2 regions of the Arthrobacter rhamnosi genome follow, and region 1 is predicted to be linked to the other one. Evidence: riboswitches for the same ligand, from Rfam matches in the RefSeq annotation. Region 1 holds a riboswitch; the other holds the start of a gene.

Evidence for each region. A riboswitch is a leader RNA that binds a small molecule or an ion and turns the genes downstream of it on or off. The one in region 1 is predicted to bind cyclic di-GMP.
Region 2: it holds a riboswitch for cyclic di-GMP, as region 1 does, so the genes downstream of both, ACX80I_RS06580 (response regulator transcription factor) here and ACX80I_RS11945 (glycoside hydrolase family 26 protein) in region 1, are expected to answer to the same signal.

What each region holds. Positions count from the first base shown of each region.
Region 1 is NZ_JBTNDT010000005.1:182,823-190,145, forward strand. It holds gene ACX80I_RS11915 (pyridoxamine 5'-phosphate oxidase family protein) at 99-539, opposite strand; gene ACX80I_RS11920 (Gfo/Idh/MocA family protein) at 674-1,801, opposite strand; gene ACX80I_RS11925 (sugar phosphate isomerase/epimerase family protein) at 1,798-2,532, opposite strand; gene ACX80I_RS11930 (LacI family DNA-binding transcriptional regulator) at 2,645-3,664, shown strand; gene ACX80I_RS11935 (aminoacyl-tRNA deacylase) at 3,739-4,215, shown strand; gene ACX80I_RS11940 (peroxiredoxin-like family protein) at 4,190-4,861, opposite strand; cyclic di-GMP riboswitch class I at 5,145-5,219, shown strand; gene ACX80I_RS11945 (glycoside hydrolase family 26 protein) at 5,236-6,471, shown strand; gene ACX80I_RS11950 (DNA-formamidopyrimidine glycosylase family protein) at 6,490-7,296, opposite strand.
Region 2 is NZ_JBTNDT010000002.1:468,521-475,843, reverse strand. It holds gene ACX80I_RS06600 (putative bifunctional diguanylate cyclase/phosphodiesterase) at 1-25, opposite strand, end outside; gene ACX80I_RS06595 (GAF domain-containing protein) at 180-713, opposite strand; gene ACX80I_RS06590 (hypothetical protein) at 713-1,786, opposite strand; gene ACX80I_RS06585 (WxL domain-containing protein) at 1,963-2,490, opposite strand; cyclic di-GMP riboswitch class I at 3,148-3,222, shown strand; gene ACX80I_RS06580 (response regulator transcription factor) at 3,240-4,124, shown strand; gene ACX80I_RS06575 (hypothetical protein) at 4,121-4,444, opposite strand; gene ACX80I_RS06570 (sensor histidine kinase) at 4,714-6,375, opposite strand.

The sequences.
Region 1 (7,323 bases):
GGCGCGAACGTGTCCGCAGACTTCCAGCCTACGCCAGTCGTTCGCGGGCTCCGCTGCAGCGGTGTCAGCAGCGGTATCAGCAGCGGTATGAGGCCGTGCTACCGGGCCGTACCGACGCGGCGCCCGGAAACCGACGTGGGCACCACCTGCACGAGCTGCCGGCGATCCCCGCCGGCCCACGGTTCACTGACCATGCGGCCCCATACCGCCGACAGAAGTGCCTCGTCCGTCACGACGGCGGTCGATCCCTGCACCAGGACGGACCAGCCGGACATCTGCTCCGCGACCACGTGATCGACCTGAAAGGCCACCCGGTCGAGGGACGTGCGGCCCAGGTCACCTGTCGACGAGGTGCGGAAGTAGACACCGCGGTCGTGGACCACGTAGTTCACGGGGAAGATGAAGATGCGCCCATCCCTGAGGAACCCGAGGCGGCCCGTGAGGCCGGTACTGAGGAGGGCCCAGCATTCGTCCGGCTCGATGGCCTCAGAGGAATGCCCTGCCCCCGGCATGTCCCAGACGTCGTGATCGGTGGTCATTGCGCGGTCCTTCCATCGATGAATCCGGACCCCTCCACCCTAGGGGAGCAACGCCCTGGACAGGAGTCCGGCCGGCGACTTCTGTCCAGGGCCCGTGCGGACGTCAGCAGATGCCGGTCTCCGCGCCTCCGGCGTCAGGCGAGAGTCGACACGTAGGGATCCCAGTCCTCGGGCAGCGGCTCGGCCGCGGTTGCCGTGCTCAGCAGCGGGACGAACTCGCCCGTCGCGATGCTTTCGGAGATCGAGACCATGGCATCGAGCACGTGGTACGCCATCTCGCCCTGCGCGCGGTGCGGACGCCCCTCACGGAGTGCGCGCGCCATCTCGAGCACACCGCTGCTGCGCGTCGACGTCGCCCCGACTGCCGCGATCACCTCCGGTTTATCCGCTCCGGGGCGGGTGAGCAGCAGGTCGCCCGTGAAGGTGTTCGGGTCGGGGAAGGCGAGCGTCCCCTCGGTTCCGGCGACCTCGATGAAACCCGCGCGCTTGAGCGGCGAATCGAAGCTGAAGATGCTCTGGGACGACCCGCCGCCGGCGAACTGGGCGATCGCGCTGACATGGGAGGGGACGGTGACGTCGAAGACCTCGCCGGCCTTCGGACCCGATCCGATGGTGCGCTTCTCCCTGGATTTCGAGCCGATGCCGGCTACCTTCGTGATGGCTCCGAAGGTCTGGACGAGGGCCGTCAGGTAGTAGGGACCCATGTCGAACAGCGGCCCTGCGCCCTCCTGGAAGAGGAATGCGGGGTTCGGGTGCCAGGACTCCGGTCCTGGCGACTGCATGAGTGTCAGCGCCGTGAGGGGGACGCCGATGTCTCCCCGCGCCACCAGGCGCAGGGCGGTCTGCAGGCCTGCACCGAGGAAGGTGTCCGGGGCGCACCCGAGCCGGACCCCTGCGGCGTCGGCGGTCTTCAAGAGGCCGATCCCGCTCTCCCGGTCCAGCGAGAAGGGCTTCTCGCTCCACACGTGCTTGCTGGCACCCACGGCGGCAGTCGCGACCTCCACGTGCGCGGCGGGAATGGTCAGGTTCACCACGATCTCCACGTCGGGATGGTCCAGGGCGTCCTGCACACTCCCGGATGCCGGGACGCCGAACTCGGCGGCCCGCGCGGCAGCGAACTCCTCGAACATGTCGGCGACGATGTGCACCGTCACGTCGGGGAAGCTCGTGAGGTTGGTCAGGTACTCCCTGCTGATGACCCCGGCGCCGATGACGGCGACGCCGACCGGGCCCGTGCGGCGGGCCCCCGCATGGATGCTCATTTCTTCCCCTCGTTCAGGTACGCCAGGCTGTCCGCGACGGCGGTGAAGATGTCGCCGTCGAAATCGTCGAGTTCCACGACGGCGGCTTCGAGGCCGGGAGCGGCGCCCAGCACGTCCCAGACGCGCATCCGCCCGGAACCGACGGCCACCTGCTCCTTGTCGTTCTTCGTGAGCGGACCATCCTTGATGTGGATGAAGCGCACGCGGTCACCGAGGCGGCGGAGCAGTTCCACGGGGTCCTCGCCGCCCACGGCCGCCCAGTACGTGTCCACCTCGAGGACCACCCGGGGGTCGAGGTGGCCGGCGAGGACCTCGAGTCCGGAGACACCGTCGATGCGCTCTTCCAGTTCGAATTCGTGGTTGTGGTAGCCGACGGTGATCCCGTACCCGGCGCCCTTCTGCGCTGCCGCGTTGAGCGCCTCGGCCGTGGCCTTGATGTCGGCCTCCGACGTCCAGTGGGACCGCTCCACGTGCGGGTCGATCACGGTGCCGATGCCCAGCGTGCGTGCTGCCTCGAAGATCTCGTCCTGGTCGGCACGGAGGAGCGGCGCGTGGCCGGACGGCGCGGTCAGCCCGTTGGCCGACAGTGCCTCGGCCAGCTCCTCCGCGGTGGCGACGAAGTTGTAGGGCTCGACGGCGGTGTAACCCAACTCGGCGACGCGCTTGATGGTGCCGGGAAGATCCTCGCCTATCGCTGTCCGCAGTGTGTAGAGCTGCAGTGAGTACGTCACGGATTATTCTCCTCGCTGAGAAATCGGGCTTACTGAACCGGTTCAGGTGATGGGTCGAACCTAGGCGATAGTCCCGGGCCGGTCAAGGAATCGCGGGGCTATTGTGTAATCCATGGCCAAGGAAACCATCGCCGGTCTCGCGCAGCGCCTGGGCATCTCGAAGGCATCCGTCTCCTACGCTCTCAACGGCCAGCCGGGAGTGAGCGAGCTGACCCGGCGTCGTGTCCTGGACCTCGCCGATGAACTCGGGTGGTATCCCAGCTCCTCAGCCCGCGCCCTCTCCCGGTCCCGGGCAGGCGCCGTGGGGATGGTGCTGTCCGCGGACCCCCTCCTGATCGGCACTGAACCGTACTACATGGGCCTTCTTACCGGCATCGAGACCGCGCTCGCCGAGGGGGACATGGCCCTGATGCTGCGGATGGTGGGCAAGGATCCGGAACAGGAGCGGGCCACCTACGAGCGCTGGGCCGGTGAGCGCAAGGTGGACGGCGTCATCCTGTTCGACCATCGCCACGCCGACCCCCGGCCCGCCCTGCTCGAGCGGCTGAGGCTTCCCTTCGTGCTGCATGGAGCGCCGGTCACGGAAGGTGCCGCTGTCCGATCGGGAACCACGACCGACCACGCGCTGGACGCCGCCACCATCGTGGACCATCTCCACCGGGCCAATCATCGGCGGATCGCCCACGTCTCCGGCCCCCGCAGCTTCCTGCACGAGGAAGCGCGGATCAGGGGCGTGCAGGACCGCGCCGGCCGGCACGGCATCTCGGTGACCCAGTACGAGGCGGACTATTCGCTCGATTCCGGTCGTGATGCAGCCGGAGCGCTCCTCCGCGCAGGGGAGGGGATCACCGCACTCGTCTTCGGGAACGACCTGATGTCGATGGGTGGGCTGCTGGCGATGCGCGCCGTGGGCCTGCGCTGCCCGGACGACGTCGCCCTGGTGAGTTGGGACGACTCCCTGCACTGCGAGCTGGCCTCACCCTCCGTCACGGCACTGGCCCGCAATCCGGGCCTGCAGGGTCGGATTGCCGCGGAACTGCTCCTGGGGCTGCTGGACACGGGCGCCGTCCAGACGGCCCGCATGCCTGCCGGGAACCTCGTCGCCCGATCGAGCACCGGCGCCCTACCATAGGGCACCATGGACTCTCCCGCCCCCGCCCCCTGCCCTCAGAACGCGATGCCGCGGCCCGTGCACTCGACGTCGTCCTGGTACCCAGGACGGACCACGGCACGTTCGACGACGCGGCGACGGCCCAGGGCCTCTCCGGTGCCGACGGCGTCAAGACGATGGTGGCCAAGGTCAGCGGCGGGACCACGGTCTTCGTGCTCATCCCGGGGACGCGGCGACTGGACTGGGCGAAGCTGCGGTCGCTGCTGGCGGTGAACAAGGCGTCCCTCGTGAAACCGGAGGCGGCACGCGAGATCACGGGATACGAGTCCGGGACCATCACGCCACTGGGCAGCAGCAGTGTCCTTCCGGTCTATGCCGACGAGCGGATCCCAGGACGCCGTATCGGCATGGGCTCGGGCTCCCGGGATTATCTGCTGTTCACGGATGCGGATCCGCTGCTGGCCTCGCTCGGTGCGACCGTCGGTGACATCACGTCGGAGCTCCCCGCGGAGGCCGCTCCGGCGGCATCCGGCCCTGAAGGGGCGGCTACAGTGCCACGAGGGCGTCGATGATGTCGCAGGCCTCCGTGCGCGTCGTGTAGTCCACCCGTGGGTCGATGAGGCGGATGGTGCCCGTGGCGTCGGCCACGACCACCGTGGGGAACGGGATGGCGCCGGTCCCGTCCATATTGAGGCCTGCCACGTCGATGCCCAGGGCTGCCTGCGCCCGCACCACATCGGGACCCGGCACACTCACGATCCCGAGGCGCGCGGCCAGGGCATTGCCCCTGTCCGCATAGAGAGCGAAATGGAGCCCGTCGTCCCGGGCGGCCCGGACCGCGGAATCCGGCTCCTGCGGACTGATCGCGATGAGTCGGGTCCCGAAGGCCTCGACGACGGGACGGAGCTCGCGCTGGTACGTCTTCAGCGCGATGCTGCAGTAGGGACACCAGGAACCGCGGTAGAACACGATGATGGCGGCCGCGGCGCCGAGCACCTCGCTCAGCCGCGTCCGCTGTCCGCCCGCGTCGTACAGGAAGGAGTCGGGTAGCGTGTCGCCCACTCGTGCGACCCCCCGGGGGAGGCCGGCGCGGCGGAGGTCCTGCTGCTCGCGGGCGAACACCTCGGCGAGCACAGGGCCGATCTGCGCCTCGAAGGACGGGGTGAACGCGTCCACCTGCAAGGCGATGGTGTTCGTGAATGCCGGTCCCTGATTCATCCGTCCCCCTCACTAGACCCGCCACGGGAGCCTCGATACCGTGGCAGGACCCATTGTGGTGCACGACACACGGAATTCCCAGCACGGCAGCCCTTCCGGTCCTGCCACCGGGCACGAATCGAGGAGCCCGGCGTGCCGTCGGCGCGGCGCCGGGACGGCCTGCGGAAGACCTGCACGAATCCTTCGGCATACTTCAGGCGCAGAAGACCGTCGCGGGGCAGCGCGCTCGGGACAATGGAGGAGGCTCCCGCCGCGCGGGAGACGCACCGCTCGGGCAGCCGCCCGGCGACAAGGGCAAACCCGGCGCGAGCCGGGGACGCAAAGCCACGGGACCCCTGCGGTCAGCCGGGCTACCGAACACCTAGGTGCCGATCATGCTTCCAGCTTCCCGCGTATCCGCCGGCTCCGCCCGTGGAACCACCTACCGCCTCCTCCTCCTCGTCACAGCGATGGCGGTCCTCACGTTCGGACTGACACCCCCCGCTCAGGCCGCAGCGACGATCACCCTGAGCAGCACGTCCGGGGAAGCCGGCTCCCCCGTCACCGTCACGGGCGCCGGGTTCCCGAAGCGCACAAAGGGCACCGTCGTCGCCGGCACCGCGAAGGTGGCCGTGACGACGACCTCCACGGGCACGTTCCAGGTGTCGATCGGAATGCCCACCGCGCCGGGCACCGTGACCGTCACGGCCACGGCCGGCAGCGCCGTCGCAAGTGCCTCGTTCACCGTCGTCGACCCTGTTCCCGCGCCCCCCGGCACCAGGACCATCCGGTTCGGTGTGGGCACGAACGGCGGAGCTGCCGCCGGCGGTGAACTGGACGAGGTTGCTGCCCTCGCCGGCGAGGCTCCCTCGATCGTGCTGTCCTACAAGGACTTCAACCAGGCGGCGCCACTCGCCGAACTCGACGCCGTGCGGGCCCGGGGCGCCGAGACACTCCTGACCTGGGAACCCTGGACGTGGGGCGGCGGCACGGAGCAGCCCGCCTACTCCCTCGACCGCATCGCGGCGGGAGACTTCGACACCTACCTCCGGGAGTGGGGTACGGCGCTCGGCCAGTGGGGCCAACCCGTCTACCTCCGGTTCGCGCACGAGATGAACGGCAACTGGTATCCGTGGGCCGAGGGCGTCAACGGCAATGGCGCGGGCGACTACATCGCCGCCTACCGGCACGTGCACGACGTCGTCGCGTCGACGGGCGCGACCAACATCAGCTGGGTCTGGAACCCGAACGTGCCCTACTGGGGCTCGACGCCCCTGGATCAGCTCTACCCGGGCGGGGACTACGTCGACGTCGTGGCGCTGGACGGCTACAACTGGGGCACCTCGCAGTCGTGGAGCGCGTGGCAGGAACCCGAGGTGCTGTTCGGGGAGGGCATCACGCAGCTGCGGCAGCTCGCCCCCGGCACTCCGATCATGATCGCGGAGACGGCTTCCTCCGAGGTGGGCGGGTCGAAGCCCCAGTGGATCACCACCCTGTTCCGCTATGTGTCCGCGCAGCAGGACGTCGTCGCCCTCGTCTGGTTCCACATCAACAAGGAAGCGGACTGGCGGATCAACAGCACCTCCGCCTCCGCCGACGCGTTCAGGGCGGGCCTCGCAGCACGCCGCTGACGGGGACGGAGCGCAGCGTCAGGCGGAGGAGCGCGGGGACTGGCAGCGCGGACACCACCAGGTACGACGGCGGCCCGGGTCGCCGGGCACCTCGGCCCGAACACGTATGGCCGTCCCGCAGCGCAGGCACGGCCTGCCGGCCCGGCCCACCACCCAGTGCCGCTCACCCCTGCGGAGGGTGCCCGTGGTGACCTGGTGCGCTCCGGGCCGGGTGGCGGAGAAGCGCAGGCACCGCGCCCCGAGTGCCACCAGGGCGGGGACGTCGACGTCGGCCATGACCGTGTCCGGGTGGAGGCCCCTGAGGAAGCAGAGCTCGTTGACCCAGAGGTTGCCGAAACCGGCGACGTTGCGCTGGTCGAGGAGGGCAGCGGCGACGCGCACGGCGGGATCCCGGCCGAGCCTGCGGACCGCTTCGTCCGCGGACCAGTCATCGCGCAGCGGGTCCGGGCCGAGGTACCCCACGACGTCACCCTCCGCACGGGTGGGCAGCAGGTCGACGACGGGCAGGTCCAGGCCGTACGCCGTCGGCCCGTCCTCCACCTCGAGGATCACGCGGGCATCGGGCAGGAGCCTGCGGGGCAGCGTCCGTCCTGCGGCCGTCACCGTCCACGACCCCTGCATCAGCAGGTGCGTGTGGAGGGTGAGGCCGCCGTCGAACCGCGTCAGCAGGTGCTTTCCATGGGTCACATGCTCCGTCACGCGCATGCCGTCCAGTGTGGTGGTGGCATGGGCGGGGACACGGAGGTCCCCGCGCTTCAGGGTGCGGCCGTCGAGGGATTTCCTCAGCCTCGCCGCGAGCCGGAAGACGCTGTCCCCCTCGGGCATGATCCCTCCCCTGCTCCGTCCGTGGTC
Region 2 (7,323 bases), on a different contig from region 1:
AGGTTCCTACCGTCAACAAGGTCATGTTTTCCTTCCATGGAACTGGACCGATGGGTACCAGACCCGCCGCGACTCCGAGCCTATAAGCGCTTTTTCTACCAGCTATGCAAGGACGAGCTTCTTCGTAGGCGGCTTGCCCTCATGCGTTCGCTCGACACCAGCTAAGGCTGCGGAACCCTTCATGGGATCGGTTTGGCATTGAGTTCGAGTTCTGCCTCGACTGCCAGTGCCCGCAACACGCGTTGATCACCTATCCCGAAAGGTCGAGGCTGCTGATCAATGGCGCACAGTGTTCCTACGAGCCAGCCACCCGGCCCGCGCAACGGGCATCCCGCATAGAAGCGGATCTTCGGGTTCCCCACAACCAGCGGGTTGGTGCTGAATCGGGGATCCTTGAGCGTATCCGGAACGATGAGCAGTTCCTCACTCTGGATCGTCACGTTGCAGAACGCATGCTGCCGGTCCACCGTCCGGGCCAGCGGCCCGACGAAGGACCGCAGGAATTGGTGGTCCTCGGTGATCAAAGCGATGCTGGCGGCGCTGACACCGAAGGCTTCCTGGGTGCGCCGGACAATCAGGTCGAACCGCTCTTCATCACCCGTTTCCAGCAGTCCTGAGCGGTCAAGCGACAACAGTCGTTGCCGCTCCATCTCGCGACGGACCAGCGAACCTGGACCCGGACCCACATCTGTGATTCCGGCTTGATACGGCATCACGGCACGCTGGGCGTCGCTCGGTGCTGGTGGCGCCGGCGGCGCAGGATCAACCCTGCGACAAGCAGACCAATAACTAGGATCCCGGCGATGGCCGCGATGATCAGCCCCGCGGTGTTTCCGGTAGTGGCGGGAACGGCGGCCTTACCGGGGCCGGCTTGGGGGAAAGTGACCGTGGCAGAGGCTTCGTGTTCCACTAGACCGCTCTTGAGGGTGAGCCCTGCCGTCCACGGCCCATTGGGAAGTTCCGTGGGGAGGGAGAATGTGACGTTCTGGCTGTCGCCGGGGACAATGGTGGTCGGCGCCTGGACGCTGAACGGGCCCGCTGAAAGCCCCCCGGGACCATTGCTCAGTGTGAGGTCGCCGGTGATATCCAAGGCCCGCCCCCCGGTGTTCGTGACCAGGGCGCTGAGCTCGGGGTTTCCGTTCTGGTTTCGGGACGGCGTGAGTGAAGCGACTGTGAAGTCAGCTGGTGCCCCGTTGCCGGGCCCGACGGAAAGATAAATTCTGATTCCTGCCCTGTTGGCCTGGACGACGCCTCCATCCTGGGTGGTGCTGCGCATTTCGGCCCACACGGCACCGTATTGTTCCCCTTCCGGGGCCTCTGCTGGTACGTCGATGGTGACCATGACGTCGGCGGATTTTCCGGCCTCGAGGGCGACTTCCGGTTCGGCCAGGGTCGTCCAGGTACTGAGCTCATTGCGTACCGAGGAGTCCTCGCCGATGAAGACTCCGGAGTCGATACGCGCCGCACCGGAGTACAGGTGGATCGTCGCGGCGGTATCAGTGGTGTTCTCGACGCGGACCCTGCGGCTGATTTCACTGCCGGGAGCGAGCCGGTCAACGATGTAGGTCCGTGCCCTGGGATCGTTCTGGGTACTGGCGGGGATGTCGAGCAATCGGATACCGAAAGCAGCCCCAGCAGGAGCAGTACTAGCGGGGGTGGGATCGGTGCTGGAAGCGGTATCCGGGGTGGTGATTGCAGGAGGACCCGCCAGGGTCGACGCCGTACCCGGTGCCGCCGGGAGGAGCACCAGCAGGATCATCACGGACACAGTAAGAAGGAAACGCACTACAAGCCTTGTCATAAGAGGAAGGGGTACGACCCGGGGAGGCACCTGCAAACGTCGAGAAAACACGTGAATGCAGGTGCCCCACCTCGGGCTGCTCTTGCTGTTCTGGCTACATCGGTTCCAGTAAATTCCCCGGGCTTACCCGGATAAACCGGACCTACCCGGAGTTGCCGGAACTACAGGACCGAGTGGGTCAGGGTCGCCGTGTAGACGTCGGCCAGTGCGTCGGAGGGGGCGCTCACCTGCAGCGTGGCGTTCCACGCAGCGGTGTTGTTGCCATTGACGCCAGTAGCCGACTGAACAACTCCCGGAACGGAGAGGCTCGCCTGGGTAGTGGCTGTAACGGTGGAGGTTCCGGCCTTAACCGCCACACCCGGTGTGTAGCTCGCACCAGAGGCGGGGATGGTGTCGCCGGTGACCTGGCCGGTGAAGTCGCTCAGACCAACCTGGACACTCCACCCCTCGACGCCCGCGCGATCATCGGTGACAGTAACACCATCGACGGCTGCAGTGACGCTCTGGCCGGGCGTAAGCCCGGTCAGAGCCACAACGGCACCCGGCGCGGAAATAGCGATTGAGCCGGCAGGCACCTCAACGGTGGCGGTCGTCGTAGCAGTGTCGGCGGCCGACGCCGGAAGGGCCAGGGACCCGACGAGGACGGCGGATGCTCCTACAGCGAGGCAGAGACGGGAAACGTTACGCATGGGGTGAGACCTTTGCTGTGAGTGGACGATCAGGAAATGCCGGAGGAAAAAACACGGTCCGTTCGCAGCGAATGTGAGACACGATGCGGCTGGAGCGGACTCCTGCCGGCTCCTCAAAACCTAGCCACACGCCTCCCGCTTTTCACTCTAAACGCGCAGAACCTTCCCAAAACTTTCCACTTGATGTGACTAAAAACATCGACTCTCAAATTGATCTACACTAATATTCGAAAACACCCCGAATGGCTAAGTAAACTAGATTCATATTCTTATTACTTCTCTCATCACCACCGAAGGGGACACGGAGTGTCACTGTCATGGATCCTGGCGGTCGGCCCGGTTGGGATGAGGTGAGTGGCACCTCGCGCGGTGCTGCCACTCGATTTGTCATGGTCACGCTGTGGGCCGTCATGCTCAGCATCTGCGCAGTCAGGCTGGACAGATGTCATGATCTTCTCGGTGCTCAAAAACTTTCCTCATTACCAATCAGGTTCATCTTCACATTCGACAACCTCGCCCGCTCCCCTTCCAGAGGCTTCGGTCACTCCGCTTACGGAGGTGATGCCTCAGTCACGGACGGCGCTACGGATCCGTGAAGGGGGCCTGGCTGTCATTTGGTGCGTCCTGATAAAGTCCTTGGGTAGATGGGTTGTTGCTCATTGATAAGGGCAAACCCGGTGTGAGCCGGGGACGCAAAGCCACGGGACCCACGCGGTTAGCCGGGCTACCGGACAACGAAGGTCTCACGAATGCTCATCGACAACGAGCTGCCCTCCACGCAGGCAACAGCTGTGGTCATTGAAGATGACCTGGATATCCGCAATATCGTGTGCGCTACGCTGCAGCAGGCCGGTTTTGACGTCCAGTCAGCAGCCACAGGGCGCGCCGGCGTCGACATAGTGCGGGATACCACCCCGACAATTGTCACCCTCGATGTGGGTCTTCCCGATATTGACGGCTACGAAGTCCTCCGGCGTATTCGCGATGTCAGCGACTGCTACGTCATCATGCTCACCGCCCGAACCGGTGAATCAGACACCCTCACAGCATTGCAGGGGGGAGCGGATGACTACCTCACCAAGCCCTTCCGCCCACGCGAACTCAGGGCCCGCATCGATACGATGAGGCGCCGGCCCCGCACCGGGACAACCACCTCATTAACCCCTCAAGCCGTCGCCCCCAGCACGCCGGCACCCGCGCTCAAACCTGAACCTGCAACCGGGCCTGCACCTGTGTCTGTCTTTGCGACGAGGACGCAGGCAGTACTACGCCGCGGGGAGCTGGTCCTTGATGGTGAAGCCCGGACTGTGCAAGTCGCCGATCAGGAAGTACCGTTGACCAAGAGCGAGTTCGATTTGCTGTACGAAATGCTGCGCAGCAAGGGGGCGGTCCGGACCAAATTCACGTTGGTGGGCGTGCTCCGGGGTGATGAACATCGGAGCCCCTCCTATGTCAGCGACGCTGACCAACGAACGGTAGAAGTCCATATGGGGAACCTGCGCCGGAAGCTCTCTCACCATCTCGGAGATACTGACCTGATCACGACGGTCCGGGGAGTCGGGTACCGCATTACTCCCCTACCGCGTACCAATGCTGAAACGTCAGGTTCGCCTGCTTCCGCGGATATCTCCTAGCGGATGTAGGTGTCCAGAAGCTCCGTCCTGGTCTCCAATCCACATTGTCGGAGACCGGTAAGGGCCTCAGTGGCGGAAGCCATGTCATTGACTTCGATGAGTCCCTCGAGTTGGGCAGCCAGGTGTGCGAGCCGGGACGCGCCCACCATGATCGAGGTGACTTTCACGCTCAACACAGCCTCCTGCGCCCGCTCCTGATCACGCTGGTGGACAGAATCAGACAAGCGCTGATACTTCCCGTCCCAGGACTGGTTGAAATTCCTGGCAAATTCATGCACCGCTGCCGGACCGTTGAAATCCTCCTCAAGCTCGTACAGCACTCGCTTATCCACCAGCGGTTCCCGCCCCCCGCATGCCGGGAAGGACACAGAGCTAAACAGGGTGGTGATCAGCGGCGGGGTGCTACCTGCATGAGCAGGGTCGGGGTCATTGTTCGCGGAGGAATCATGAGGGGAAGACACTCACAAATGCTATGCGAATCCCCCAATGGACGCTTTTCTTACACACAAGCCTGACTAAACCCTGCGCTTGCCGGTGTTCCTGCGCTACGGGAAAACTGAAGCCGCAGATTATTCGGCGGAGGCGTATTTCACACGCCTACGAAAACACCCCCGGAAGCGGTAGCACGATTCTCGTTCACCTGGCGCGTTGTTCCGAGCCCTCGGTCGATGTCAGGGGAGGGAACATTGACCATAAACGTTGTACCCCGCCCGACCTCACTTCTACAAACGATCTTCCCGCCGTGTCCTTCGACGATCGCCCTGGTGATCGAGAGCCCAAGCCCTGTCCCGGGGATTGTCGAGTCCCGAGCGGATTCCGTCCGAAAAAACCTATCGAATACCCTGGCCGCGTCCTGGGGCGACATCCCCATGCCGGTGTCTTCGACAACCAGTTCGAGCTGTCCGTCCTTCGTGCGCGCTTTCACCACCACCACACCACCATCGGGACTGTATTTGATGGCGTTGGTGAGCAGGTTGTCGAGTACCTGACCCATCCGCAACGGGTCCGCGTGCACCCATAACGGTGCCGGCACCTCGGTCCTGATTGCAATACCGGCAGCGGCGGCCCGAGATGACACCGAGCTAATGACCGAATCCACCAAACCCGCGATGTCCGTTTCCCGGGGATGAACCGTCATCGCAGCCGAGTTCGACAGCAACAGGTCAGACACCAGTTCCGTAAGACGATCCGCGGCCCGGGATGCGGTATCGACGTAATGGGAGGCTGCCTGCAGATCAGTTGCGTCCTGCGCGAGTTCCAGGTTCCCCACGATGGAGGTCAGGGGTGACCGGAGCTCGTGGGACACCGTGGCGATGACCTCATCTTTCGCGGCCACCGTCTCCACCAGACTGGTGACGTCGGTGTAGGCGATAACAGCTCCAGCAGAAGTCCCGGGTCCGGCACTGATGCTGCGCGCAGCCGTGGACAACGCCCGAGCGGTTCTCCCATTACCGACCCAGACATGATAATCCGCGAACGTCTCCCCCCGCATGGCCCGGGCCATAGGGGTCCTATCTTCGGGCAGCAGGAACGTTCGGTCCTGGCCGTACAACACCAAGCCGGGGTTGCCGGTTCCATCCTGATCAGTACCCGAAGCGGAGCGCGCGAAAACGTCCTGCTGACGGTTAGAAAGAATGACCCGGCCGGTGGCATCGACAGCCGTGACACCGACGTTGATAGTGTCCAGGATGGTCTTGAGGAGGTTTTCGTTTTCCTTGCTCGAATCGAGCAGTCGCTGCAGCTCCTCGTCCTTGCGCTCCAATTTCCGCTGTTGAAGGAATAGTGTCGCGGTCACGAACCGCACCGTGAATGCCACCGCAAACAGCATTAGCGCCACCAGCACCGTCGTGGTCACCTTCGTTGCCGTGGCTTGCGCCGATCCGACCAGTAAGGGAACAGCCCCCATCACCAAGGGGATGAGGAAACTGCCGGCCACGGCGGACTTCGGGAACCGCCCGGAAGCGGCCAGCCAGATCACTGGGAAAATCATCAAGACACTAAGCCCGGGCAGGAACTCGACAGCACCGGTGCGCGAAAGAATCACTGCGAACACGTCCCCGATAGGGATGCTCAGGGTTGCAACCGCCGGAAGACGCTCCCAGGGAATAAGCCAGCACAAGAGGAACAACACCGCGTGGACCACCAGCGAGAGCTGGAAAAGCGGTTCTCTCAACAACCCCGGCCACGCAACAGGAGCAGACAGGGCCACACACCCGATGATCACCGTCAACGGCAACTGGACCAACGCCATCCGAGTCCTCAGACTCAGATCCTCGAAAAACGGGACCCCGGCGGACTCCGCCTCCCTAAACATCGAATAGGTGGAGCGCGTGATGGGCGTGCTGCCATGAAGCTTCGTGCAAGGTAGAGACCATGAACCCATTATCACCGCCGCAACCCGTATCGACCGCAAGTAGACCGCAAGTAGACACGGGCGGGCACCACCAGCACGCCGCCAGTAGCACCACGCCCAAACCCAAGCCATCGGTGGACATGCCGACCCGGTAGTACAACCAAGGCCCTGTCCACATCAGTGACAACCCGCCAGCCACGGGTGCTGGGGGTAATACCGTTGAACTGTCAGGGCTTTCCTTCAACCGCTCCTGCTACTTCTGCCAAGTCTCGCTGCCCTGCATCCTCAGCAGGGGCGCCGTTTCGCTATGAAGCAGCCGGTTGCAAGACTCCCCTCTTCTTCGACAGTCAGGTTGCCCACGCCCACCGGCCCATCGCATAAGACCGACCCGTACCCCCGTCACCAGTGGCCTCGGCTGGTCACGGCTACCGTTCACTGGTCATGGAAGCGCCCCGCGACGACCTCTGCGCCCTGAAGAGCAGGTCCCGTCGGCCTGCCGTCTGCATAGTCCCGCCCCAGAACTGTTCACGCCCTGCAATCCCAGACGCCCGGAGAGAAGCAACGCTCTGTTCATCAGTTAGTCGACACGTTAGGGAAAGTTGCGTGGCCGAGTTGATGTGAAGGGACTGAATGGTGTGATCCGGAGGATCAGGGCGCACACTGGAGTACTCGGCCGCTGCCGGACGCGGCAAGTGCAATTCAGGCGGAGACATTGCCGGAACGTGAAGGTGGCGATGGGTTCCCCTTTCCCAGTCAAGAAGCCGGCTGCTTAAGGGGGACACCCAGGACGCCTAGCCCCACTCCCCACGAACACTATGCTCCCTGTCCTAAGAACCTAAAGCTTTC